Regions from separate parts of the Mesorhizobium sp. M0408 genome, predicted to be linked through region 3. Evidence: predicted binding sites of a transcription regulator. Region 3 holds the regulator's gene; each other region holds the start of a gene.
The links. Region 3 encodes LexA, which represses DNA repair genes until DNA is damaged. Its sites were predicted from a motif close to TGTTCNNNNTGTGTTCNG; they were not measured.
Positions count from the first base shown of each region.

Region 1 (4,186 bases), on a different contig from region 3:
GCTGTTTGCCGGTCGTCAGGTCATAAGCGCGCACATAGTCATCGACCGCCGCACCGAGGAAGGCGATGCCGCCGGCAGTGATCATCGGCCCGCCAATGCCGGGCACGCCGACCTTGAACGGCAGCGGCAATGGCGTCATGTCGTAGACGGTGCCATTGCGATGCTTGTAGACGATCTTGCCGGTCCGAAGGTCGGCACCCGCCACATAGCCCCAGGGCGGCGCCTGGCAGGGAATGCCGAGCGGCGACAGGAACGGCTTCAATATCACTGCGTAAGGCGCACCGTCATTGCGATTCAGGCCTTGTTCGCTGCCCTTGGTGTCGCCGGGCGGCGGCACGTCGGCGCGCGGCACCAGCTTGGAGATGAACGCCAGGTACGTCGGCATGCCGAACATCACCTGCCGGACCGGATCGACTGCCACGCCGCCCCAGTTGAAGGTGCCGAAATTGCCGGGGTAGATCAGCGAGCCCTGCAGCGACGGCGGCGTGTAGCGGCCCTCATAGCGCAACTTCCGAAGCTCGATCCGGCAGGCCAGCTGGTCGAACATGGTAATGCCCCACATGTCGGCGCCGGTCAGCGGTTTCGGACTGAAGCTGAGATCCGAGAGCGGCTGCGTCGGCGAGGTATGGTCGCCCTCGATCGCGCCGCCCGGCGCCGGTACTTCCTTGACCGGAACGATCGGCTCGCCACTGCGCCGGTCGAAAACATAGAGGTCGCCCTGCTTGGTCGGCCCGACCAGCGCCGGCACCATGCCACTTTCCGTGGTGATGTCGACCAGCGTCGGCTGCGCCGGCACGTCCATGTCCCAGAGATCGTGGTGCACGGTCTGCCGCACCCAGCGCAATTGTCCGCTGTTGAGATCGAGCGCGGTGATCGACGAGGAGAATTTCTCGTCATTGGCGCTGCGCCCGGCGCCGAGCTGGTCCGGCGTCTTGTTGCCGAGCGGCACATAAAGCAGCCCGAGCTTCTCGTCGACGCTCGCCGTCGACCACATGTTGGGTGAGTTGTTGGTGTAGGTCTGGTCCGGCGGCAGCGGCATCGTCTGGTCCGGATTGCCGGAATCCCAATTCCACAACAGCGCGCCGGTGTCGGCATCGTAGGCACGGATGACCCCGGACGGCTCCTGCGTCGAATAATTGTCGTTGACCGCGCCGCCGACGATGATCTTGTTGGCGACGATCAGCGGCGCCGAGGTCGAATAATAATAGCCCGGCTTCGGATATGGCATGTTGGCGAGCAGGTTCAGCGTGCCGCCTTCGGCGAAAGTCGGGCAGACCTGGCCATTCGCCGCATCGAGCGCGATCAGCCGGGCGTCGGATGTCGGCAGGTAGATGCGTGTGGCGCAGGGCTGGCCAGCGGCGACCTTGGCATCGGCATAATAGGACGCGCCGCGGCAGGTCTGGTGCTGGCGGTCCTTGTTGAGCTTGACCTGCGGATCGAAGCGCCATTTCTCCTTACCGCTCGCGGCATCGATGGCGATGGCGAAATTATGCGGCGTGCAGATGTAGAGCGTGTCGGCGATTTTTAGCGGCGTCACCTGATAGGTCGTCTCGCCGATGTCGTCGGGCCCTTTCACGTCGCCGGTGCGATAGGTCCAGGCCGGCTGCAGATTGGCAACGTTTTCGGCGGTGATCTGGTCGAGCGGCGAATAACGCTGGCCATATTGCGTGCGACCGTAATAGTGCCATTCGCCAGCCGGCACGTTGCCGCCGAGATCGGCCGTCGGCGTCACCTTGTCGGTGTTGAGTTCACCCGTAATATCCTTTGGATCGGTCGTCATCGAATAGCCGGCGACGGCAAGCGATGCCAGCACGGCGAGGATAAGCGGTGCGCGTCCGTCGGGACCGGTAAGCCCGCGCCGCGCCCATGGCGTCAACAGCCATAGCGCGACAAGCACGATGATGCCGCCGCGCGGGCCGAGCTCCCACCAGTCGAAGCCGATCTCCCAGACCGCCCAGGCGAGCGTGCCGAGCACGATCGCCGCGTAGAGCCACAGCGCCGTGGATCTGCGCCTGTAGAGCAGCCAGGCCGCGACAAGGAAAGCTAGACCGACGATGACGTAATACCAGCTGCCCCCCAGCGTCACGAGCCAGATGCCGCCGCCGCCAACCGCCAGGCCGATGAGGAAAAGGATCAGGGAGGTGATGACCACAGCCAAGACGGTGCTCCTTCGACTGGTGCGCTCCGCGACGCGTCCATGGGCAACCCCGCATTGCGTTCCTGCCCCCACGCAACTTTCTCCGGCCCGCCTCCCCTGTCAAGCAAGCTCGGCGTTTTACGGCGCCGGCCCATCGCAAGCCCGGCGTTTTGGTTAGCGGACCCATTCAGATTGTGAGTCTACCGGCTGGACAGAGAACAAAACGGAGACACTTCTGGCCTTTCGCTGCCGAATCACTACATTCGGGGAGAGATGTCCGGCTTTTCGGAAGACATGCCCTTTTTTGACGAACCGAACGCGCGGCCCGTGGCCCCGTCGGGCATTGCCGCGCGCGCCATGGCTGCCCGCAGCGGCCACAACAATGCGCCCGACTATCTCAAGGGGTTGAACCCCGAGCAGCGGCTGGCGGTGGAAACCACCGAAGGCCCGGTTCTGGTGCTGGCCGGCGCCGGCACCGGCAAGACGCGGGTGCTCACCACCCGCATCGCTCACATCCTTGCCACCGGCAAGGCTTTCCCCTCGCAGATCCTCGCCGTCACCTTCACCAACAAGGCGGCGCGCGAGATGAAGCAGCGCATCGGCCTGTTGATCGGCGAAGGCAATGTCGAGGGCATGCCGTGGCTCGGCACCTTCCACTCGATCGGAGTGAAGCTGCTGCGCAGACATGCCGAGCTGGCCGGGCTCAAATCCGACTTCACCATTCTCGACACCGATGATGTCGTGCGACTGATCAAGCAGCTCATCCAGGCCGAAGGGCTGGACGACAAGCGCTGGCCGGCCAAGCAGTTCGCCCAGATGATCGACGGCTGGAAGAACAAGGGCCTTGGCCCCGCCGACATCCCCGAGGGCGATGCCCGTGCTTTCGCCAACGGCAAGGGCCGCGAGCTCTACAAGGCCTACCAGGAGCGGCTGAAAACGCTGAACGCTTGCGACTTCGGCGATCTCCTGTGCCACCCGATCCGCATCTTCCGCGCCAATCCGGACGTGCTGAAGGAATACCACAAGCGCTTTCGCTACATCCTCGTTGACGAGTATCAGGACACCAACACCGCGCAATACATGTGGCTGCGCCTACTGGCACAGCGGCCGCAATCCTCCCCCCTTGAGGGGGAGGTGCCCGCGAAGCGGGCGGAGGGGGTTGCCGCAGAACGCACCGCTAGAGCGTCGAGCACTGCCGCCGGTAGGTCGAGCACTGCCGCACGGACCCCACCCGACCGGGCTTCGCCCGGCCACCCTCCCCTCAAGGGGGAGGGAAGCCCGCGCCTGTCCACCGTAAATATCTGCTGCGTCGGCGACGACGACCAGTCGATCTATGGCTGGCGCGGCGCCGAGGTCGACAACATCCTGCGCTTCGACAAGGATTTTCCCGGCGCCACCATCATCCGGCTGGAGCGCAACTATCGCTCGACCGCGCACATCCTCGGCACCGCCTCCCACCTCATCGCCCACAATGAGGGCCGCTTCGGCAAAACGCTGTTCACCGAAAAGATCGCCGAGGACGACGAGAAGGTGCATGTCCATGCCGCCTGGGATTCCGAAGAGGAGGCCCGCGCCGTCGGCGAGACCATCGAGGCCTATCAGCGCCAGAAGCACAATCTCAACGACATGGCGATCCTCGTCCGCGCGTCCTTCCAGATGCGCGAATTCGAGGACCGCTTCGTCACGCTCGGCCTCAACTACCGCGTCATTGGCGGCCCGCGCTTCTACGAGCGCCTCGAAATCCGCGATGCGCTGGCCTTTTTCCGCGTCGTCGCGCAAGGCGCAGACGACCTCGCCTTCGAGCGCATCGTCAACGTGCCGAAGCGCGGCCTTGGCGAGGCCACCATCCGCCAGATCCACGACACCGCACGCGCGCTGCGCATCCCGATGCTGGAGGCGGCGGCAAAACTCGCCGAGAGCGACGAGCTGAAGCCGAAGCCGCGCGCCGCGCTGCGCGAGGTATCGGCCAATTTCGAACGCTGGCAGAAGGCTCTCGAAACCACCCCGCACACCGAGCTCGCCGAGACCATTCTGGAGGAGAGCGGCTAC
Region 1 covers NZ_JAMYRO010000024.1:81,245-85,430, reverse strand. The annotation lists gene NKI67_RS24930 (glucose/quinate/shikimate family membrane-bound PQQ-dependent dehydrogenase) at 1-2,158, opposite strand, end outside; gene NKI67_RS24925 (ATP-dependent helicase) at 2,411-4,186, shown strand, end outside.
Region 1: the regulator LexA is predicted to act here: its motif matches at 2,352-2,369, upstream of NKI67_RS24925 (ATP-dependent helicase).

Region 2 (4,186 bases), on a different contig from region 3:
CGTCGTCATCGCCGAAACATAGCAACTTTTCCCAAGCGCAGAACCCCTGTGAGCCTCTATGCTTGCCGGTCTCCTGACAAGATGAGAGCGAAGCCATGTCCAATTCCTTTGCCAAGGCCCTGCACAGCGGTGGGCCCGTACCGGCCCTTGCCGAGAAACTGAATCTTTATGGCCGCTTCATCGGCGCCTGGACGTTCGACGCCACGCGCCATCTCGAGGACGGTCAGGTGCTGACCGGGCGCGGCGAAGTGCATTTCGGCTGGGTGCTCGAAGGCCGCGCGATCCAGGACGTATGGATCCTGCCTGCCCGTGACGCCGGCCCCTCGCCCTCGCTCGGCAAATGGACCTTCTATGGCACGACGTTGCGCGTCTACGATCCCGGCGTTGACGCCTGGCACATCTTCTGGAGCGATCCGCGCAATCAGTACTACAGCCGCCAGCTCGGCCGTGCCGAGGGCGACACCATCATCCAGCAAGGCGCAGACGGCACCGGATCTGCTGTGCGCTGGAGCTTTTCGCGCATCACCGAAAATTCGTTCCGCTGGCTGGGCGAACGCTCACAGGACGACGGCGCCACCTGGCGTCTCGAAGTCGAGTTTCTGGCGCGCCGGGCCGTCAGCCCCTGATCCGCACGGTTTCCACTGGCTCCGCTTTGCTCTACCAATCCCGTTATCCGGCTTTGCCGGCGGGGAGGGTCAGCATGCCGAGCTTCGACAGCCTGTTCAACGCCTTCGTCACCATACTGGTGACGATCGATCCGCCCGGCCTGGCGCCGCTCTTCCTCGCCGTGACCCGCGGCATGAACCGCGAGGAGCGCAACCAGGTCTCCGTGCGCGCCTCGGTCATCGCCTTCCTGGTAATGGCGTTGTTCGCAATCGCCGGCGCGTCGATCCTGTCAGTCTTCGGCATCACTCTGCCGGCCTTCCGCGTCGCCGGCGGCTTTCTGCTGTTCTTCATCGCCTTCGAAATGGTGTTCGAGCGCCGGCAGGACCGCAAGGAGAAGATCGGCGACGTCGCCATCACCAGGGACATGATCCACAACATCGCCGCCTTTCCGCTGGCGATCCCGCTTATTGCCGGTCCCGGCGCGATTTCGGCGACCGTCCTGCTCTCAAGCTCGTTTCAGGGTTTGGGGGCGCAGACAGCCCTTGTCGGCATCATCGCCATCTGCCTCGTCATCACCTACCTGGTGTTCGTGCTGTCAGAGCGCATCGACCGTATCCTCGGCCAAACCGGCCGTTCGATCCTGACAAGGCTGCTCGGCGTCATCCTGGCGGCGCTCGCCGTACAGTTCGTCGCCGACGGCATCAAGGCGCTGATGGCGACGTAGGGACAACCCTACTTCGCTGTCGTTTCAATGACTTCGAAGTCGTGGGTAATCTCGGCAGTCTTGGCCATCATTGCCGAGGCCGAGCAGTATTTGTCGATCGAAAGCCCGATCGCCCGCTTCACCTTGTCGTGTGATAGCGCCCGGCCCTTGACGACAAAATGCATGTGAATGCGGGTGAACACCCTGGGATCGGCTTCTGCACGGTCGGCATCGAGTTCGACCACGCAATCTTCGACCGCCTCGCGCCCCTTTTCGAGGATATGGACCACGTCATAGGCCGAGCAGCCGCCAGTGCCGATCAGCACCAGTTCCATTGGGCTCGGCCCCGGCGTCTTGCCCTCCGGCCCGAACGCAGTGCCTAGCACCAGCTTGTGCCCACTGGCGGACTCGCCAACGAAAGTGCGCTCCTCGACCCATTTGACCCTTGCCTTCACCTGATACGTCCTTTCACCGCTCAAACGCACAACGTCCCGAAAATCCAAGACAGATTTTCGGGACGCCATTTCGTGGCCAAGGTGCCGGCGCTTTTCGTCGCAAGGGCAGTCCGCCCCGAGAAATCAGAACGGGATTTCGTCGTCCAGCTCGCGCGACGAACCACCGCCGCCGCCCTTGTTGGCGCCACCGCGATTGAAACTTTCGCCCGGGCCGGACTGGCCGAAATCGGAACCGCGGCTCGCACCACCACCGGCATAGTTGCCGACCTGGCCGCCGCCCTCGCCCCGCGCATCGAGCATCTGCAGCTCGCCGCGGAATTTCTGCAACACGACTTCGGTCGTATAGCGGTCATTGCCGGTCTGGTCCTGCCATTTGCGCGTCTGCAGCTGGCCCTCGACATAGACCTTCATGCCCTTCTTCAGATACTGCTCGGCCACCTTGGCGATCTGGTCGTTGAAGATCACGACATTGTGCCACTCGGTCTTTTCCTTGCGCTCTCCGGATGTCTTGTCGCGCCAGCTTTCCGACGTCGCGATGCGGATGTTGACGACCGGGTCACCCGAATTCAAGCGGCGGATTTCAGGGTCCGCCCCGAGGTTGCCCACCAGAATGACCTTGTTGACGCTACCCGCCATGATACTTCTCCGCGCTCATCCGAAACCGAATTTTTGTCGCCGCACCTTACAGGCTATGGACAATCCCTGCCTGTCGTCGCTGCCTTTTCCCACAAGGTTTTTGTTCTCTTTTCGTTCTATAGGAGAGGCCCTGCACTGTCAATAGTTGTCAGTAAGAAGTAGTGTCTTGGCGTCGAATTTCCACAGACCATGGGATCGAGGCGAACGCATGAAGATGGTTGCGCACGACGATCAGCCGCAAGAAGAATGGCGGACGGGAGTAAAGACCCGCATGCATGTCTCGGCCTGCAACGGCGCAACTCAACTTTGCATATTCGAACAATGGGTCGAACCCGCGGTTGGCGCCCCGACACATTGGCACCCGGTCGAGGAAGTGCTTACCGTCATCGCTGGCAGGGCCGAGATGTGGATCGACGAAGAGCATCTCGTCTTGACTGCCGGACAGTCGCTTGTTGTTGCCGCGCACAGGCAACATGGCTTCCGAAACGTCGGCTCCGAATTGCTTCATATTCATGCTGTGCTCGCGTCACCAGTTTTCGAGGCGACGTTCAACGGATCCCCCGACATGGTGAGACGCTGGCCTCCAGCGAGTTTGTAAAACCTCGCCTGTCTTAAAAAACACCGCCTGTCTTAAAAAACACGGCTTGCCAAACCGATAAGTATTGACTTATGCTTTCGGCATGATCGAAGCAGACATTTTTCGGGCACTAGCGGATCCAACGCGTCGCGCCGTCTATGAGCGGCTCGCCGACGGCGAGATGACGGTGTCGGAACTGCGCACTGGCATACCGGTATCGCAGCCGGCGGTATCGCAACATCTCGCAGTGCTGCGCGGCGCCGGCCTCGTGGTCGAGCGCCGGGCCGGTCGCAATGCCTATTACCGCGTCGATCCGAAGGGGCTTGCGCCACTGCTCGGCTGGATCGAACGCTACCGTGCGTTCTGGCCAGAGCGCATCGAAAGACTCAAGACGGTTTTGAAGGACATGGACCAATGACCAGCCGAGGCACAGAACGCGCCGAAATGGCCGCAGACAAGATCGAGTTCGAGTGCGAGCTGCCCGAACCGCCGGAAAAGGTGTGGCGGGCGCTGACGGTGCCGGACCTGCTCGCGGCCTGGATGATGCCGAACGACATCAAGCCCGAAATCGGCAACCGCTTTGCCTTTAAAGCGCCGAATGCGCCGATCGAGTGCGAAATCCTCGACGCGGATCCCGGACGGCTGCTGCGCTATTCCTGGCGGGAGCGGCCGGCGCCCGGCGATACGCAGGTGCCGCCCGGCAGCCCCCTGGACAGCGCAATGAACGACAGCCCAGTGGACAGCATCGTCACCTTTACGCTCGACCGCACCGTTTCCGGCGGCACGCATCTGCGCATCGTCCATGATGGTTTTGCTCGGGCAGCAGTGCCGGAGATCGCGATGGCAGGCGCCGGTTGCCGGCTTTCGTTTGAAGCGCGCACTCCCAGACACAAGCAGATCGCCGCAAACACGCCGCGCCTCTTCCTGCGCGCGGCCTGAACGACAACAGTCAACGGAGAGAACCGATGAGCGGCCTTGCCAATCTGGTGCCAATGGTGATCGAGCAGTCGAGCCGCGGCGAACGCGCCTTCGACATTTTTTCGCGGCTGCTGCGCGAGCGCATCGTCTTCATCAACGGGGCGATCGACGACGGCACCTCGGCGCTGGTCTGCGCCCAGCTTCTGTCGTTGGAATCCGACAATCCCGACAAGGAGGTCTCGCTCTACATCAACTCGCCGGGTGGCGTGGTGACCAGCGGTTTCGCGATCT
Region 2 covers NZ_JAMYRO010000016.1:108,026-112,211, reverse strand. The annotation lists gene NKI67_RS19850 (helix-turn-helix transcriptional regulator) at 1-9, opposite strand, end outside; gene NKI67_RS19845 (hypothetical protein) at 96-626, shown strand; gene NKI67_RS19840 (MarC family protein) at 701-1,330, shown strand; gene NKI67_RS19835 (OsmC family protein) at 1,339-1,764, opposite strand; gene NKI67_RS19830 (single-stranded DNA-binding protein) at 1,888-2,400, opposite strand; gene NKI67_RS19825 (cupin domain-containing protein) at 2,609-2,998, shown strand; gene NKI67_RS19820 (ArsR/SmtB family transcription factor) at 3,081-3,395, shown strand; gene NKI67_RS19815 (SRPBCC family protein) at 3,422-3,916, shown strand; gene NKI67_RS19810 (ATP-dependent Clp protease proteolytic subunit) at 3,943-4,186, shown strand, end outside.
Region 2: the regulator LexA is predicted to act here: its motif matches at 2,502-2,519, upstream of NKI67_RS19830 (single-stranded DNA-binding protein).

Region 3 (4,186 bases):
CGTACGAGCCCATGGCGAGCGGCCGCATCAGGCTGACAATCGATGTGATCTCAACGGCCAGGCCGACACTGCGCTACATGCCGGAACGGGTCCGCGTTTCGGCGATGAAGATACCGGCTGAGCTGACCGCCGGTTCCGAGATCACCGGCTATGTGCGGCTGCTGCCGCCGACCGGCCCGGTGCGGCCCGACAGCTATGATTTCTCCTTCGACAGCTATTTCGCCGGTATCGGCGGCAGCGGCTTTTTTCTCGGCAATCCGAAAGTCGTGTCGTCGGGCAGCATGCCGCTTGCCGCGCAGCTTTCTTCCGCGATCGAAGACGCGCGCGAATCGATCGCCGACCATATCCGCAGCCGCATCGGCGGTGCCGAGGGCGAGATTGCTGCTGCGCTGATCGTCGGCGTGCGCGCCGGCATTCCCGAGGAGATCAACGAAGCGATGCGGCGCACCGGCATCTACCACATCATCTCCATCTCGGGGCTGCATATGGCGTTGGTCGCCGGCACCATCATGGCGCTGCTGCGGGGTGCCTTTGCGCTGTTTCCCGATTTCTCATCGCGACGGCCGGTCAAGAAATATGCCGCGGCCGCCGCGCTTTTTTCGATTGCGGCCTACCTCGTCTTTTCCGGCATTGTCGTTGCGGCCGAACGCAGCTTCATCATGCTGGCGGTGATGCTTATCGCCGTGCTGTTCGACCGGGCCGCGCTCACCATGCGCAACCTGGCGATCTCGGCCATCGCGGTCATCCTGGTGTCGCCGCACGAGGTGGTCGGTCCGAGTTTCCAGATGTCCTTCGCCGCGACGGCGGCCCTTGTCGGCGCCTATGCAGGCTGGTCCGATTACCGCGCCGGCAGGGCCACCACGCCGCCACCGCGGCGGTCGCCGCTACGCTTTGCCACTCGAAAGGTCCTGTTGGGCATGTGCGGTCTGGCGATGACCTCGATCATTGCAGGGAGCGCCACGGCGCTTTTCGCCATATGGCATTTCCAGCGCGTGGCGCCGCTCAGCCTGTTCGCCAATCTGGCCATCATGCCCATCGTCTCACTGGTCGTCATGCCCTTCGCCGTTCTCAGCGCGCTGGCGATGCCGTTCGGTGCGGATGGCCCTTTCCTCTATGTCATGGGCAAGGGGCTGACGGCGATGATCGCCCTGTCCGGGTGGATCTCGGAGCGCTCGCCGATCGATGCGGTCGGGCTGATTTCGCTGAGATCCGTCCTTCTGGTGACGATCGCCCTCGTCATTGCCAGCATGGCGACGACCTGGTTGCGGCTGGCGGCACTTCCTTTTGCGCTCGCCGGCTTGCTGACGACAACGCAGACACGCATACCCGACGTATTGGTCTCGGAGGACGCGCGGCTGGTCGCGCTGCCGATCGGCAGCGGTGAACTCGCGGTCAACCGGGCACGCCCGAATGAGTTCACCATCGACAACTGGAAACGCGCGCTCACATCAGAGGCCATCGTCGCGCCGGAAACGCCTGGAAAGAACGACCCGCAATTCGACATTGCCGATCCGGCCGACCTACCGCCGGGCATGCCGTTCATTTGCACGGACGGCCTCTGCCTTGCCATGCATCCATCCGGCGCGATCATCGCGCAAGCCAAGGACCGCGATACTGCGCGGCCAGCCTGCGCCTTTGCCAGCTTGATCGTCATCGACGACGCCACCGCCCATAACCCCTGCTACTACGACCGGCTGGTCCTCGTCGTCACCAAACGGCAACTGGCGCGCGCGGGAAGTGCCGCCGTCTATTTCGATCCACAAGCGGCAACACGCGCCGAGATCCGCTTCGCCGTCGAAAAATCATACCGGCCCTGGCACGTGCAGCGGAAATTTTCACGCGCGGCACGGGGCCTGCCGCCATACCGCAGGGCCGACAACCCCAAAGCCGGCGCCAAGGGCGGAGCTCAGTAGCGGCGGATCAGTCCGACGAGCTTGCCCTGCACCTTGACCCTGTCTGGTCCGAAGATGCGCGTCTCGTAGGCCGGATTGGCGGCTTCCAGGGCGATCGAGGCGCCCTTGCGGCGGAACCGCTTCAGCGTCGCTTCCTCCTCGTCGACCAGTGCCACCACGATCTCACCGGGGCTCGCCGTATCGGCATTGCGGATGATCACCGTGTCGCCGTCGAAAATGCCAGCCTCGATCATCGAATCGCCTTTGACCTCGAGCGCATAATGCTCGCCGCCCATGATCATATCCGGCGGCACCGAAATCGAATGCGTCTGGTGCTGGATGGCATCGATCGGCACACCGGCCGCGATGCGGCCCATTACCGGGATCGAAACGGCGGCGACGACATCGTCGTCATTGCCGGCTGCAGGGACACGCGACGATGTCGGCTTGCCCTGCCGAGGGGCGCCTTGCCCAAGGCTGCCCTGGATGACACTCGGCGAGAACTTGCGTGCCGCATTGAGGCCGGGGGCGATCGAGTCAGGCAGGCGTAGCACCTCCAGCGCACGGGCCCGGTTGGGCAAACGGCGAATGAAGCCGCGCTCCTCCAGCGCCGTAATCAGCCGGTGGATTCCGGATTTGGAAGCCAGATCGAGCGCTTCCTTCATCTCGTCGAATGAAGGCGGGATACCGCTTTCCTTCAACCTTTCGTGGATGAACATAAGCAGTTCGTGTTGTTTGCGTGTCAGCATAGCGACCCCCAACAGAATCAGAAAAACAAACCCAGAACAAACACTATCTGTTCCAGTTGTGTTCCGCAACTGTTTAAAGTTTAATGAATGCGTTAAGGCTCGGGAAACAAACGACGTCCCCTACCGGCGTACCGCATTTTCACCGCCGCGAGCCTCATCGCCTTGATTCTGCTTTCGTTTGCGCCCTTCTGGCCTCCTAGAAGGCGGCACTGGCATCGGCCGTCGGTCGGCAAAAGGCACGGAATTGAACCCGTATCGACTGTGCGGTTTGGTCAATGCACCGTGAACGAAACGAATTCAAAACGCCAACCTCGGGTTAAGTCCCGGTTTCCACCGCCTGGTCAGGCTGCTTCTCGCCGGTGGAGCCTTGCTGCGCGCAACCAGGTAATGGAAGAACAGTCGATGCGTGTCCGGCGTTGCGTTGGATCTTGGGGGAGCAGACAAATCATGACAGGAATTCCCGATCTCGTGGCCATAAAGGCGATGGATGCCGCGGATCCGTTGCGCGCGATGCGCGACCGCTTTGTGTTGCCGCAAGGAGTGATCTATCTCGACGGCAATTCGCTAGGAGCTGCTTCACGTGCCGCTTTCGATGAACTGCACAAGGCCGCGACCGAAGAATGGTCGCATGATCTCATCCGCGCATGGAACACGGCCGGCTGGTTCAACATGCCGCTTGAACTTGGCGACCAGCTCGGGCGCCTGATCGGTGCCGCGGCCGGCCAGACGGTGGTCTGCGACACGACATCGGTCAACATCTACAAGCTGCTGCACGCCGCCATGGCCATGCGACCGGAGCGGCAGGTCATCGTCGCCGAGGGCGATAGTTTTCCGACGGACCTCTACATGGCCGAGGGTGTGGTTTCGACGCGAAAAGATACGCTGCTGCGCCTCTCGGGGGTCGACGCGCCGACCATCGAAGAGCTGATCGACGAACGCACCGCCGTGGTGCTGGTCAACCACGTCAACTATAAGTCGGGCGAACTGCGCGACATGCCGGCGCTGACGCGCAGGGCTCAGGAAGCCGGGGCGATGATCGTCTGGGATCTCTGCCACACCGCCGGCGCGATGCCAGTCGAACTCGACAAGGCAAACGCCGATTTTGCCGTTGGCTGCACCTACAAATATCTGAATGGCGGCCCGGGCGCGCCTGCCTTCATCTATGCGGCTGAGCGGCATCTTTCCGACATCCAGCAGCCGCTCACCGGCTGGTGGGGCCATGCACGGCCCTTCGCCTTCGAGCCAGGCTATGCGGCCGGCACCGGCATCCGCCGGTTTCTGTGCGGCACGCAGCCGGTCCTGTCGATGCGCACGCTGAAGGGCGCGCTCGACATCTGGAACGATGTCGACATGACGGCGGTGCGCAAGAAGAGCATCGCACTGGCGGATCTGTTCATCGAGCTTGTCGAGGCAAAGTGCGGCACTTACGGGCTCACGCTCGAAAGCACGCGCGATGGGGAAAAACGCGGCAGCCAGATTTCATTCATGCATGAGCATGGCTACCAGGTCATGCGCGCGCTGATCGAACGTGGCGTGATCGGCGAT
Region 3 covers NZ_JAMYRO010000013.1:170,345-174,530, reverse strand. The annotation lists gene NKI67_RS17520 (ComEC/Rec2 family competence protein) at 1-1,913, shown strand, start outside; gene lexA (transcriptional repressor LexA) at 1,907-2,641, opposite strand; gene kynU (kynureninase) at 3,089-4,186, shown strand, end outside.